Regions from separate parts of the Cupriavidus sp. 01L415 genome, predicted to be linked through region 1. Evidence: predicted binding sites of a transcription regulator. Region 1 holds the regulator's gene; each other region holds the start of a gene.

The links. Region 1 encodes sigma-54, which starts transcription at its own class of promoters, with help from an activator protein. Its sites were predicted from a motif close to TGGCANGNAANCTGCTTT; they were not measured.
Region 2: the regulator sigma-54 is predicted to act here: its motif matches at 1,338-1,355, upstream of AC1DOX_RS24005 (MSMEG_0572/Sll0783 family nitrogen starvation response protein).
Region 3: the regulator sigma-54 is predicted to act here: its motif matches at 3,177-3,194, upstream of AC1DOX_RS29410 (GTP cyclohydrolase II).

Annotation. Positions count from the first base shown of each region.
Region 1 is NZ_JBFTSP010000001.1:67,082-71,800, forward strand. It holds gene lptA (lipopolysaccharide transport periplasmic protein LptA) at 1-453, shown strand, start outside; gene lptB (LPS export ABC transporter ATP-binding protein) at 498-1,289, shown strand; gene AC1DOX_RS00275 (RNA polymerase factor sigma-54) at 1,413-2,897, shown strand; gene hpf (ribosome hibernation-promoting factor, HPF/YfiA family) at 2,948-3,301, shown strand; gene AC1DOX_RS00285 (PTS sugar transporter subunit IIA) at 3,793-4,248, shown strand; gene hprK (HPr(Ser) kinase/phosphatase) at 4,333-4,719, shown strand, end outside.
Region 2 is NZ_JBFTSP010000023.1:24,301-29,019, forward strand. It holds gene AC1DOX_RS24000 (aminotransferase-like domain-containing protein) at 1-1,040, opposite strand, end outside; gene AC1DOX_RS24005 (MSMEG_0572/Sll0783 family nitrogen starvation response protein) at 1,444-1,926, shown strand; gene AC1DOX_RS24010 (Nit6803 family nitrilase) at 1,948-2,973, shown strand; gene AC1DOX_RS24015 (MSMEG_0568 family radical SAM protein) at 2,966-4,045, shown strand; gene AC1DOX_RS24020 (MSMEG_0567/Sll0786 family nitrogen starvation N-acetyltransferase) at 4,042-4,596, shown strand; gene AC1DOX_RS24025 (sll0787 family AIR synthase-like protein) at 4,593-4,719, shown strand, end outside.
Region 3 is NZ_JBFTSP010000045.1:8,169-12,887, reverse strand. It holds gene upp (uracil phosphoribosyltransferase) at 1-472, opposite strand, end outside; gene AC1DOX_RS29415 (URC4/urg3 family protein) at 565-1,869, opposite strand; gene AC1DOX_RS29410 (GTP cyclohydrolase II) at 1,866-3,104, opposite strand; gene AC1DOX_RS29405 (acyltransferase family protein) at 3,404-4,489, opposite strand.

The DNA.
Region 1 (4,719 bases):
GTGGTGCTGACCAAGGGCACGATGGTGCTGAAGTCCGATGCGGCCGAGATCCGCACCGACCCCGAGGGCTACCAGTACGCCGTGGCCACCGCCAAGCCGGGCCGGCAGGCCTATATCCGCCAGAAGCGCGATGGCGTGGACGAGTACATCGACGGCTGGGGCGACCGCATCGAATACGACGGCAAGGCCGAGATCAACAAGCTGATCGGCCATGCCCGCGCGGCGCGCGTGGCCGGCACCGGCGCGAAGATCATCGACGAGATCCGCGGGGCCGTCATCACCTACGACAGCCGCAACGAGCTGTATACGGCCACCGGCGGCGACAACAATACGTCCACCGGCAATCCGTCCGGCCGCGTGCGCGCCGTGCTGTCGCCGCGTGCGGACCAGGCCAGCGGCCCTGCCGCCCCGCCCCTCGAACTGAAGCCGGCGCCCGCGCCCGCCAAGCCCTGAACGACACGCTGCCCGCAGCGTCACGCACTGCATGATTGCCTGAGATGAACGATACCGCCACGCTCGCCACCCCCGACGCTTCCGCCGTCCGCACCGACAGCAGCACCCTCGTCGTGCGCCACCTGAAGAAGCGCTACGGCTCGCGCACCGTGGTCAAGGACGTCTCGCTGGACGTGAAGAGCGGCGAGGTGGTCGGCCTGCTGGGCCCCAACGGCGCGGGCAAGACCACATCGTTCTACATGATCGTGGGCCTGGTGGCGCTGGACGAAGGCGACATCGTGCTGGACGACCAGCACATCAGCGGCCTGGCGATCCATGAGCGCGCGCGCATGGGCCTGTCATACCTGCCGCAGGAGGCGTCGGTCTTCCGCAAGCTCAACGTCGAGGAAAACATCCGCGCCGTGCTGGAGCTGCAGGTGGAAAACGGCAAGCCGCTATCCAAGGCGGAGCTGGACCGCCGCCTGGATGCGCTGCTGGACGACTTGCAGATTGCCCACCTGCGCAACAACCCGGCGCTGTCGCTGTCCGGCGGCGAGCGTCGCCGGGTGGAAATCGCGCGCGCGCTGGCCTCGTCGCCGCGCTTCATCCTGCTGGACGAGCCGTTCGCCGGCGTGGACCCGATTGCCGTGGGCGAAATCCAGCGCATCGTCAGCTTCCTCAAGGCGCGCAACATCGGCGTGCTGATCACGGACCACAACGTGCGGGAGACGCTGGGGATCTGCGACCACGCGTACATCATCAGCGAAGGCACCGTGCTGGCCGCCGGCATGCCCGAGGAAATCATCGCCAACGAGTCCGTGCGGCGCGTGTACCTGGGCGAGAATTTCCGCATGTGATGCCCCGGCCGCGCACCCCGCGCGGACCGCTCGCCGACAGTGGTTGGCGATCACGAAGCAAAAGCGATAGGCGATAGCAATTTCCGTTCCAACAACGGAAAGATGCGCATAGAATAGGTCGCTATGAAACCGTCGCTTCAGCTTCGCCTCTCCCAGCACCTTGCCCTGACTCCGCAGCTGCAGCAGTCCATCCGGCTGTTGCAACTCTCGACGCTGGAACTGCAGCAGGAAGTGGAGCAGGCGCTGACCGAGAACCCTCTGCTGGAACGCGAAAACGACTGGATCGAGAGCCCGCTGCGCGTGGCCGCGGACGGCTCTGTCAACCTCCAGAGCGCGCCCGCGCCGGCCCCTGCCGAGCAGCAGGGTGGCAACGGCGAGGACCGCGCGGAAGGCGCGTCCGGTGGCGACGAAGACAACTATAGCGACAACTCCGGCGAGGACTACGGCAACGACTGGAGCCTCGATGACTTTGCCCGCCGCCCCCAGGGCGACGAGGACGAAAAGACGCCGATGCAGTTGCGCGATGCCGAACCGACGCTGCGCGAATACCTGATGGAACAGCTTGCGCCGCTCAAGATTTCGACGCGCGACAAGGGCCTGGCCATCTTCCTGATCGAATCGCTGGACGACGACGGCTACCTGAGCGCGTCGCTCGAGGAAATCTGCACCGAACTCCCCGAGGAACTGGAGTTCGAGATCGACGAAGTCCACGCGATACTGACGCTGCTGCAGAGCTTCGACCCGCCCGGCGTGGGCGCGCGCAATGCCGCGGAATGCCTGGCCCTGCAATTGCGCCGACTGCAGCATCCGCAGCGTGAACTGGCGCTGTCCATCGTCAACCATCATCTGGAACTGCTGGCCGTCCGTGACTACACGCGACTCAAGAAAGCGCTGCAGGTGGACGAAATAGCATTGAAGGCAGCGCACGATCTGATTCGCTCGCTCGCGCCCTACCCCGGTCATGCATACAGCCGCCCGGAAGCGGACTTTGTCGTGCCCGATGTGTTCGTGCGCAAGACTGGTGGTGGATGGATCGCGCAGCTCAATCCCGACGTCATGCCACGCCTGCGCATCAACGACATGTATGCGCAGATTTTGCGCGGTGCAAAAGGGGAATCGGGCACTGCTGGGCTGCAACAAAAACTGCAGGAGGCGCGGTGGCTCATCAAGAACATCCAGCAGCGATTCGACACGATCCTGCGCGTGGCGCAGGCGATTGTGGAGCGTCAAAAGAACTTTTTCACGCACGGCGAAATCGCGATGCGCCCCTTGGTTTTGAGGGAGATTGCCGATACACTGGGTTTACATGAGTCAACCATTTCCCGGGTCACGACGAATAAATACATGGCCACGCCAATGGGTACTTTCGAACTGAAGTACTTCTTTGGCAGCCACGTCTCCACGGAGACGGGCGGCGCGGCCTCATCCACGGCAATCCGCGCGCTGATCAAGCAACTGATAGGAGCCGAAGACCCCAGGAATCCTCTTTCCGACAGCCGGATCGCCGAACTGCTTGGCGAGCAAGGCTTTGTGGTTGCACGCCGCACGGTGGCCAAATACCGCGAAGCGCTCAAGATCCCAGCAGTCAATCTCCGCAAGACTTTGTAGCCGAGCCGCAACCGCCTGCCTGGTGCGGCTCTTTCAGAAGGAGAAGCGCTATGAACTTCAAGATCAGTGGACACCACCTCGACATCACGCCGCCGCTGCGTGAGTATGTGGAAACGAAACTGGAGCGTATCGTCAGGCATTTCGATCAAGTCATTGGCGTTAGTGTGCTGCTATCGGTGGATAACCATAAGGAAAAGGACCGGCGTCAGTACGCGGAAATCAATCTGCATCTCAAGGGCAAGGACATCTTCGTTGAAGCACATCATGAAGACCTGTATGCGGCGATCGACGCTCTGGTCGACAAGCTCGACCGGCAAGTGATCCGCTACAAGGACCGCGTACAAGGCCACGATCGCGAAGCAGTCAAGTACCAGATGGCTGAAGCGCAACTACAGCAGCAATAGCCTTGCCGGCATCCCATTCGGGTTGCCTTGAAGAGGACTGAAAAGAAGAGATCAAGCCGCGCAATCAGCGCGGCTTTTTTGATGGACGCGCGGATTTGTGTCGCCACCGGCACTCCGGATTCCACTTGTTTCATTCGTTACCTTGGCGCCACGGCCAAAGGGTCCAGGGTGTTCGCAACGCGTCCCGCTCAGTGTATGCTGCGCCATACAAACAAGGCAGAACGGCCCCGGCGCACCGGACCGACATATCGCACGGCAAGAGACCATGCGTGGCGGGCGGCGGCAACGGGTGGGCAAGCCGGCCGGAATTCTTGCGGCACCACCCGCAGAACCGGCGTTGCATCGCACAAGTGCGGTGTGACCCTGCTCTATAATGGCCGGACGCTCCAATGCGAGCGTCCTGACAAAGCACTCGATATCCTGAATTGCCCCCACGCGGCGGGACGGCCAATGCGCCCCGGCCCGCTAACCTGACTTCTCGTGCATCGCCCATGAATCGTTTGGCCAAATTGCTGCCACCCGGCAACATCCACCTCGACGTCACCGTCACCAGCAAGAAGCGGGTGTTCGAGCAAGCCGGGCTCTTATTCGAGAACAACCATGGCGTGGCGCGTGCCACCGTGACGGATAACCTGTTTGCCCGGGAATCGCTCGGCTCGACCGGCCTTGGAGCCGGGGTCGCCATTCCGCACGGCCGCATCAAGGGCCTCAAGCAGCCGCTGGCCGGCTTCATGCGCCTGGCCGAGCCGATTCCGTTCGAATCCCCCGATGGCAAGCCCGTCTCGCTTCTGATCTTCCTGCTCGTGCCGGAACAGGCCACGCAGCAACATCTGGAAATCCTCTCGGAGATTGCGCAACTGCTGTCGGACCGCGACATGCGCGAAGGGCTGGCTACGTTGCCGACCCCGGAAGCTGTTCACCAGTTACTGACCCAGTGGCACCCCTGATCCCCGTGATTGCCCGCCCCATCGCCTCGCGCATCGCGGCCACCGCCGTCTGACGCGCAAAGCAAGTCCCGAAAGTCATCCCGCATGGAACTCACCGGCGTCACCTCGCAGTCGATCTTCGACGACAACGCAGCCGATATCAAACTCTCGTGGGTCGCCGGTCTCGAAGGAGCCGATCGTGCCTTCGATGTCGAATTCGCCCGTGAAGCCACATCCGCAGCCGATTTGGTGGGCCACCTGAACCTCATCCACCCGAACCGGATCCAGGTGCTCGGCAAGCCCGAGATCCTGTACTACCAGCGGCTCGATGACGAACCGCGCAAGCGGCAGATGGGCGAACTGATCCTGCTGGAGCCGCCGTTCCTGGTCGTGGCCGATGGCATGGAGCCCCCGCCGGACTTGGAACTGCGCTGCACGCGCTCGTCCACACCGCTGTTCACCACGCCGGTTTCCTCGGCGGCCGTGATCGAT
Region 2 (4,719 bases), on a different contig from region 1:
TGCTTGATCCAGGCGCATGCCAGCAATGTGGTGAACGGGCTGGCCATCACCGTGGTGGCACGTAACGTGCCGGCCAGACGCTGTGTATGGCGCGGCGTTGGGGCCAGGACAAAGGCGGTGCGCAATCCCGCCCCAAGACACTTCGACAGCCCGGTGACGTAGTACGTCAGTTCTGGTGCGAGCGTCGCGAAGGCATCCGGCTTGTGCCGGGGGAGCATGCCGTAGGCATCGTCTTCGATGATCGGTACGTTGTAGCGCAGCGCGATGTCGGCCAGGATCTCGCGCCGCCCCTGGGGCATGGTTCGGGTGCTGGGGTTCTGGATCGTCGGATTGCAATAGAGCGCGGCCGGCTTTTGCGCCTTGCAGAAGCTTTCAAAGGCAGCGCCGATCATGCCTTCCTCGTCGCCGGGCAACGCTTGCACGCGCAGGCCAAGCTGGGCGGCGATGGCCTTGATGCCTGGATAGGCCAGGTTCTCCACGCATAGCGTCTGCCCGCCACGCGCGACCTGCGACAGCAGCGCCACCAGCGCGCTGTGGATGCCGGGGCAGATCAGCAGCCGGTCGGCGGTGGACGCCGGCACCAGTTGCCGCAGCCAGCCGTTGGCGACGGCGCGATCGGCCGGAGTGCCGCCGAAGTCTTGGTAGCGCAGCAGCATATAGGGATCCGCTGCACCGACGAGCGCCGCCGCGGATTCGCGCAGTCGTGCCGCAAGCTCCGCGGGCTCGGGCGGCATGTTCATCGTCATCTCGGCGCTGGTGCCGCCGCGTAGTGGCAACGTGGGCGCCCGCCCGCGCACATAGGTGCCGGCGCCCGCCTTGGCATCGATCAGCCCACGCTTGCGCGCTTCCCCATAGGCGCGGGCCACGGTCGAGTAATTGAGGCTGAGCGCCTCGGCCATGTCGCGCAGGCCGGGCAGGCGGTCGCGCGCCTGCAGTCGTCCGTCGGCGAGTGCCTCTTCGATCAGGTCTGGAATGGTCAGGTAAGCGGGTTTGGCGCTTTCGGCGACCCGCTTCGCCCAGTGACTGGTGAGGCCGGACACGATGTTCTCCATGCGATGTGCGCTGCTGCGTCGTCCGCCGATTGAATGCATATCCCATGCCCGCTTGATCGCATCGGAATCGCGTGCCGCCGCCCGCGGCATGGCGCGGATTGCACCATGCCGATGCGCCTTTCGGATGCGCGCGGCATGGTTTCGGTGCATGCATTCAGTGGGCGCGCAGATCCCCAGTGATCGCATCTGTGACGCCGGAAAGACAGCGGCGATGCGATCAACGATGCGATCAATTGCGTGCCGTCTGGTTGATCGCGGATTGATCGGATAGCCAGGACCGGTCAATGGCATATCAGTTGCACACGGTGGAGTGCGTCGGGGGCAAGCCCCGGCCGGGCCCGCCCTTCGATGGCGGTCCGCAGTTCCCAACCATCAAGCACTGGAGCCAAGCATGCCCGTAGTCAACAAACCTGCCCACAAGGACGGAGATTACCTGGTCGATTTCGAAGAGAAGGTGTTCGAGGACGTCAAGGCCGAACCTGGCGAGAAAGCGCTGGTGACGTTCCACACGGTCGCCTTCGAAGGCTCGATTGGCTTTGTGAACATGCTGCAAGCCACGCGTCTGCAGCGCAAGGGCTTCGACACCAGCATCCTGCTCTACGGGCCCGGCGTCACGCTGGGTCTGCAGCGCGGCTTTCCCACGCTGGGTGACGAAGCATTCCCCGGCCACCTGAACTTCAACAAGCAACTCAAGAAGTTCATGGCCGAAGGCGGCAAGGTCTACGCGTGCCGCTTCGCGCTGCAGGCTCTCTACGGCCACGGCGAGGCCTCGCTGATCGAGGGCGTCCGCCCGATCAACCCGCTCGACGTGCTCGACCTGAAGCTGCTTCACCGTAAGGAGAACGCGCTCATCGTCGACACCTGGACCGTCTGAGCGTACGCGAGGGGTATCGTCATGACACCAAAACGAATGGTACGTGCCGCGGCCGTCCAGATTGCGCCGGACCTGGAAAGCGGCGAGGGCACCCTTGCGAAGGTCGTGGACGCGATCGAGCGTGCCGCGCGCGATGGCGTACAGCTGATCGTCTTTCCCGAGACCTTCGTGCCGTACTACCCATACTTTTCCTTTGTGCGCCCGCCCGTGCAATCGGGCAGCGATCATCTGCGCCTGTACGAGCAGGCGGTGACGATACCCGGTCCTGTGACGCACGCCGTGGCAGAGCAGGCGCGCCGGCACGGCATGGTGGTCGTGCTCGGCGTCAACGAGCGCGACCACGGCAGCCTCTACAACACGCAGTTGATCTTCGACACTGAAGGCCGGCTGGCGGTCAAGCGGCGCAAGCTGACGCCCACGTTCCACGAACGCATGATCTGGGGCCAGGGGGATGCCGCGGGCCTGAAGGTGGCCGACACTGCCATTGGCCGCGTCGGCGCGCTGGCCTGCTGGGAGCACTACAACCCCTTGGCGCGTTATGCACTGATGACCCAGCACGAGGAAATCCACTGCAGCCAGTTTCCGGGATCGCTGGTGGGGCCGATCTTCGCCGATCAGATCGAGGCGACGATTCGTCACCACGCGCTGGAGGCAGGCTGCTTCGTGGTCAACGCCACGGGCTGGCTAACCGATGCGCAGATCGCCTCCATCACTCCGGACGCCGCGTTGCAGAAGGCGCTGCGCGGTGGTTGCAATACAGCGATCGTATCCCCCGAGGGGCAGCACCTGGCGCCGCCATTGCGCGAGGGCGAGGGCATGGTCGTGGCGGATCTGGACATGGGGCTGATCACCAAGCGCAAGCGCATGATGGATTCAGTCGGCCATTACGCGCGCCCCGAATTGCTCAGCCTTACCATCAACGACAGGCCGGCGAGCACCGTGTCTGCCATGCGGGATTCCTCCGCGTCTCTCTCGTCCTTTCCATGGAGTTCTAACCATGCATCCCAACGAGTCGAAGTCGGCCTCGAGCCGGCAGTTGATGACTGAACTTCAATCCGTCGGGCTGCGTCTGGAAGCTCCACTTGCAGGTGCCGCCAGTCGCCGTGGTGGCGCCGGGCCATCGGACCACAAGGCCGTGACTATCGACGGTGTGACGATCATGGTGCCGGTGCATACCAGCAGCGCGTGGCATTCTCCCTTCGTGGCTTCCGCGCCCGACGCGGGCGGCAGAAGCGCGCTCCGACGCGGCACCATTCCGATCGCCGACATCAGCTTCCCAAAGGCGCCACGGTTCTATGGTATGCAGACCCTGGAAGGCGTGCCTTACTCGCACATCGCCACGCTGCATGGCGCCGACGTACTGGCGACCACCGTGCTCCAGACATGCATTCGCTACGAAAGCCGCCGCAAGACCTGCAAGTTCTGCGCAATCGGCCAGTCGTTGGCGGCGGGACGCACGATCGCGCGGAAAACGCCGGAGCAGCTTGCGGAGGTGGCACGCGCGGCCGTGCTGCTCGACGGCGTGAAGCACATGGTCCTGACCACCGGTACGCCACCTACGCCCGATCGGGGCGCGAGCATTCTCTGCGAGAGTGCCTTCGCCATTCGGGCAGCGGTGGACCTGCCCATCCAGGCGCAATGCGAGCCGCCCGATGACTATCAATGGTTCGCGCGCATGCACGCTGCAGGCGTGGACAGCCTGGGTATGCATCTGGAAGTGGTCACGCCCGCCGTGCGCGAGCGCGTCATGCCCGGCAAGGCCACGGTGCCCATCGCGCGCTATATGGAGGCCTTTCGCAGCGCCGTCGGCGTGTTCGGCCGCGGGCAGGTCAGCACGTACATCCTGGCTGGGCTAGGCGATACGGCCGAGGCGATCCTGGCAATGTCGCGCCAGCTGGTGGACATCGGTGTCTACCCGTTCGTGGTGCCATTTGTACCGATCTCCGGCACGCCGCTGGAGGACCATCCGGCGCCAACGCCGGCGTTCATGCGTGACATCCTCGCACCACTGGGAGAGATGGTGACTGCGGCCGGTATGCGGTCGGGTGACATCAAGGCCGGCTGCGGCAAGTGCGGGGCATGCTCGTCCCTGTCGGCCTACGAAGGAGGGCTGACATGAGCCGCGATCTGTGTGTCGAAGTGCCGGCCATTCCCGTATACCAGGTGCGCTGGGCGGAGGCCCACTGGGAGATCGAGCAGGCCTATGCACTGCGTCGGGCAGTGTTCTGCACCGAGCAGGGGATCTTTCGTGACGATGATCGCGACGCCGTCGACGACGCCGCGCAGCTGCTGGTTGCTGTGGAGCTTTCCGATGAATGGGCCGGCGATCGCGGGCAGGTGGTAGGCACCGTGCGCATCCACGAGAGCGAGCCGGGCGTCTGGTATGGGTCGCGGCTGGCAGTGGCGCTGGCGCACCGGCGCCATGGGCGCATCGGCGCTACGTTGATTCGGCTGGCTGTCAGCAGTGCTCATGCATTGGGGGGCAAGCGCTTTCTTGCCCACGTGCAGAGCCAGAACGTGCCGTTGTTCCGCCGACTGCACTGGAGCACCCTGGCCGAGGAGATGCTGCTCGACCGGCCGCATCACCTGATGCAGGCTGAACTGAACTACTACCCGCCGTGCCACACGCCATTCGCCGGCTTCGAGATTGACGGCAGGAGGGGCGCATGAACGCGGCGCAGCTGGCCCGGGGCCTCCGCGAAAGTCGGGGATTTGGCCACAAGACCGACATCGCCGGGATGCTGGCCCACCTGCACCGTGCCTTGCCGGCAAGCCAGCGCGCGGAAGACCGTG
Region 3 (4,719 bases), on a different contig from region 1:
CCGTGGCCAGCATCGGGTCCACCACGATCACCAGGCGATCGTGGATGTCCTCCGGCATCTTGAAGTAGTACTCGATGGGCTCCAGCGTCTCCGGGTCGCGGTACAGGCCGATATGGCCCACGCGCGCGGCCGGCAGCAGCTCCAGCATGCCGTCCAGGAAACCATTGCCCGCGCGCAGGATCGACACCAGGCAGAGTTTCTTGCCCGACAGGATCGGCGACTGCATCGGCGCGATCGGCGTCTTGATGGCGATGGTCTCCATCGCCAGGTCGCGCGTGGCCTCATAGGTCAGCAACTGGCTGATCTCGCGCACCAGCCGGCGAAAATTATCGGTGGTGGTTTCCTCGCTGCGCGCCAGCGTGACCTTGTGCTGTACCAGCGGATGATTGACCACCATCAGCGAGGGCGACGCCGCCGCTTCAGTCTCGGCAAAGGTCTCCGCTGCAGTGGGCACGGCGGACAGGTCGTTCATGGTGCGCTCCTAGGGTGGAAGACTCGCTGGATTCGGGGCGCGACGGGCCATCGGCCCGCCGCCTGGCTGCCTGCAGGGAAAAAAATCTCGCGTCAGAACACCGTGCCGTCGCTCTGGATCGCAAAGGGCGGCGGGCCGCCTTCGCGGCGCTGTGCCGCGATGCGTCGCCCCGCGGCCCACGTGCCGCCTTCCAGCACACGTGCCAGCGGGAAGTCTGCCTCGGAGACGCCCAGCGCCTGGCGCACGGCATCCGCCACGAGATCCAGGCCCGTCACCGTCAACGCGCGCCATTCGACGATGACGGGTTCATCCACGGTATGGGTCACCTTGGCAAACTCCGGATCGCGCGGCACCATCAGTTCGAAGTCATACAGCAGCCCGCCGTTGCGGTATTCAGGCAGGCCGGTCAGCGCATCGAGCCCCGTCACGGTCAGGCCGGCGTCTTCCAGCGGCTCCAGCAGCGAGTACGTCAGCCACTGCGTGAGCTTGTGGAACGGAACCAGCCCCCCCGGCGCGGCCGGATGGCGCCAGCAGTCGCCCAGCGAAATCCCTTCGATCTGCACACGGCCCGGCCAGACCGGCCCCAGCGCCACCAGCAAGGTGCGCAGCACGAAGCTGGCCTCGATGCGATCGTCGCGCGCATGCGCGGCGATGTAGTCATACAGGTTGCCCAGCCGGGCCGGCTTGCCGAAGACAGCGGGCGTGGCCTGGACCACCTCGCCCAGCCGGCGCAGCAATCCGGCGCGGCCCTCGAGGCCGACCAGCGGATTGTGCTGCGCCACCTGGAATGCGGTGGCGATTGTCGAGGCATCGATGCGGGCCAGCCGCTCGCCGTCCGCCCGCAGCGGGTCGCCGTGCTCGGCGGAGAAGCCGCCGCGCGCGAACAGGTCGAAGCTGGCCACGCCAAGGCCTTCGGATCGCGTCAGCATCAGGTCGCTGGCCGGATCGCGATAGCGCCAGTCCGGCCCCGCGCCGGCATCGAGCAGCACGCTCGGGATCACCAGGTCGATGCCGATGCGCGCGCGTTCCGCACAATGGTCGACGCCCGACATGCCGGCACGCTCGCACAGGATCTGCCAGCGGTCGAGCTTCTCTTCCCCCGGGCCGCCGCTCTCGAAATGGCGCCAGCGGCTGTGGTAGGGCACCTGAAGGGTCGGATAGCGGCGCCGGATGGTGGCGGCCACGTAATCGGCAATCGCGTGGACCCGGTCCGGATTCCAGGTGAAGTGCTCTGACTCACCGGACGCCACGTGCCCGGTCACGATTGCGCAATGCGTGCGCACCGCCTCCGCGCTCAACAGCGCGGACGCGGGATGGTCGGCCGGGACGGGGCTATGCCAGCCGCTGCCGGTGCCATCGTCGTGTCCGGACGTGCCCCCGTCGGGATATTGGTTCATTCCTTCAACCCCCTGCCCTTTGCCAGGGCGAGTTCGTCAGCATCGGGCGGCGCATACCGTGTGAAGTATCCCGCCGCCACCTTGGCATCGATTTCCACGCGCGCGTCGGCAGGGATCAGCGCCTCGGGGATCGCCACCTGCTCGACCACCTCGATGCCCTGCGCCGTCAGCGCGCCGTGTTTCATGTTGCTCATGGAAGCCCAGCGATCGATCCGCCTGATCCCGAGCCAATGGAAAACATCCGGCATCAGTTCCTGGAAGCGCATGTCCTGCACGCCCGCCACGCATTCCGTCCGCGCGAAATAGGTCTCGGCGCGGTCGCCGCCCACCTGGCGCTTGCGCGCGTTGTAGACCAGGAACTTCGTCACCTCGCCCAGCGCGCGGCCTTCCTTGCGGTTGTAGACCACCAGGCCCACGCCGCCTTCCTGCGCCATCTCGATGCAGACCTCGATGCCATGCGCCAGATACGGCCGGCAGGTGCAGATGTCCGAACCGAACACATCGGAGCCATTGCATTCGTCGTGCACGCGGCAGGCCACGCGTGTTTCCGGATGGCCAAGCTTGGCCACGTCCCCGACGAAGTAGAGCGTCATGCCGCCGATGGGCGGCAGGAAGACCTTCAGGTCCGGGCGCGTCACGAGTTCCGGGAACATGCCCCCGGTCTGCTCGAACAGGCTGCGGCGCAGGTTGCTTTCCTTGATGTTGAAGCGGCGCGCGATGCCGGGCAGGTACCACACCGGATCGACGGCGGCCTTGGTCACGCGCACATCGCCATTCGGAAACAGGATCTCGCCATCGGGTTTCAGCCGGCCCGCGGCGATGGCGGCGGTCAGCTCCGGCATATTGATATGGGCGCGCGTCACGGCAATCGTCGGGCGGATATCCACCCCGGCCGCGATGCGATCGGCAAACACGGTGGAAACCAGGTGGCCCCACGGATCGAGCGAAACGATCTTGTCCGGGTCGCCCCATTGCGGATGCGGGCCGATGGCTTCGGCCGGCGCCGTGTCGGTCAGGTCCGGACGATGCGCGCGCTGCAGGCTGCCAGACGCCACGGCCAGCGCGCGATAGATCGCGTAGGCGCCGGCATGGGTGCCGATGACATTGCGCTGCGCCGGATCGGTCAGGCTGGCAATCACGGGCCCCCGCTCGGCCGCCGTGGGGGCGCCCCAGTGGATCGGCTCGGCCGGCTTGCCGTGGCGTGCGTGCGAAGTCAGGACGATATGGTCGGACATGGCAGCCTCGTCTCCCGGACGTTCCCCGGGATCAGGAATCCTGACCAAATGGTCAGGTTTATAGCTTCATAGTAGGCAACGTTCGTGCCATCGCCCAACTGGGGTTGTTACGGTGCGTGACATGACGCACGCACCGCCGCTGTGCCGCCCGCGCGCCGCCCCGGTATCTCGCACGGTACATCTGGGTGCATGCGCACCACGACGCTTCGCGCAAGACCAGGACCGGTCCGCGCGCCCCAAAGCAAAACGGCACGCAACCGTGAAGTTGCGTGCCGTTCTTGTCGAACAATGATTGCGGTTCAGGCCTTGGAAGTCGCCCGGTCCTCGCGCGGCGGCCAGACGGCCATGCGCAGCGTCCGCAGCGGGTTGGCGGCCTCCACATAGCGATGGAAGATCGCGCCAGCCATGTTGCTGGCCACCCAGGCCAGGCCCATGCCGAGTGCATTGATCACCGGCTGTCCGGGCGCCAGATGCGAAACCACCGCATTGACCACCAGGCACACCGGAAAGTGCACGAGGAATACCGAATAGGAAATCTTGCCGAAATAGGCGGACATCGCCCCGCCCGGCCAGCGCTCCAGCCACTCGCCCCGGCGGGCGATCGCCAGCAGCAGTGCCGTGGCCAGCGCCACCGCGATGCGCAGCCGGAAATCCACCACCAGCGCCGCCGCCCCGATGGCGGCCAGCGTGATCAGCGCCATCGGCGAGCGCTCCGGGTTCGAGGCCCAGAACGCCAGCGCGCCCATGCCATAGGCGCCGAAGAAGTAGATCGCCCAGACGTCCCAGCTGGCATCGCGGTTGAACCAGAACAGCGATGCCACGGCCAGCGCGGCCACCAGCGGCACGCCCAGCGGCAGGCTGTGGCGCGACACCCCGCGCGCCAGCCACAAGGTCAACACCAGCAACGCGAAGAGCTGGAGGTCGATGGCGATGTACCAGACCCCCGCGGACAAGGCATCCACGTCCAGGATGTTGTGCAACAGCAGCAGATGCGCGACAACCTGCATCAGGTGCGGCGCTGCCGGGATCGAGTCGTGCGTCATCCAGGTCCGCGCGATGGCGGCACCGGCAATCGCCACGAGGATGGCGACGGTGAAGGGCACCACCAGCTTCTGGTAGCGGCGCCAGAGCGTGGCCATCGGGCTCGCCACGGTCAGGTAGCCGCCGGGGGCCAGGCTGCGGGCGGCCAGGAAGCCACTGATGACAAGGAAAACCTGCACCGCGATACGGGCATAGTCGGCCAGCCAGCCGATCAGGCCGGGAGCCAACGCTTGGGCGGCATCGGACATCGGGCCGTAGAAGGCCAGATGGTGGAGCACGATCAGCTGCGAGCTGACCGCCTTCAGCGCGTCCACACACGCCAGACGAGAAGGACGGGGGCTCATTTGTTATAGAGACAATACAAAAGTGGGCGCATTGTACCCGCACTGGTGCGTTCCGAAAATGTGCCCGGCGCGTAACTTGATGTAACACGCGCCTGAAGTGTGCCGCCCGCCCCATCGCGGGGGCCATTCCTGCCCGTCGTTGATCCTTTTTCGACGCTTTTCCCTGCCAACGCCGTAGAGGCAAGGTTGCGAGGGCGCGAAATTAGCTTATGAGAAAGTTGTCCTTCGCG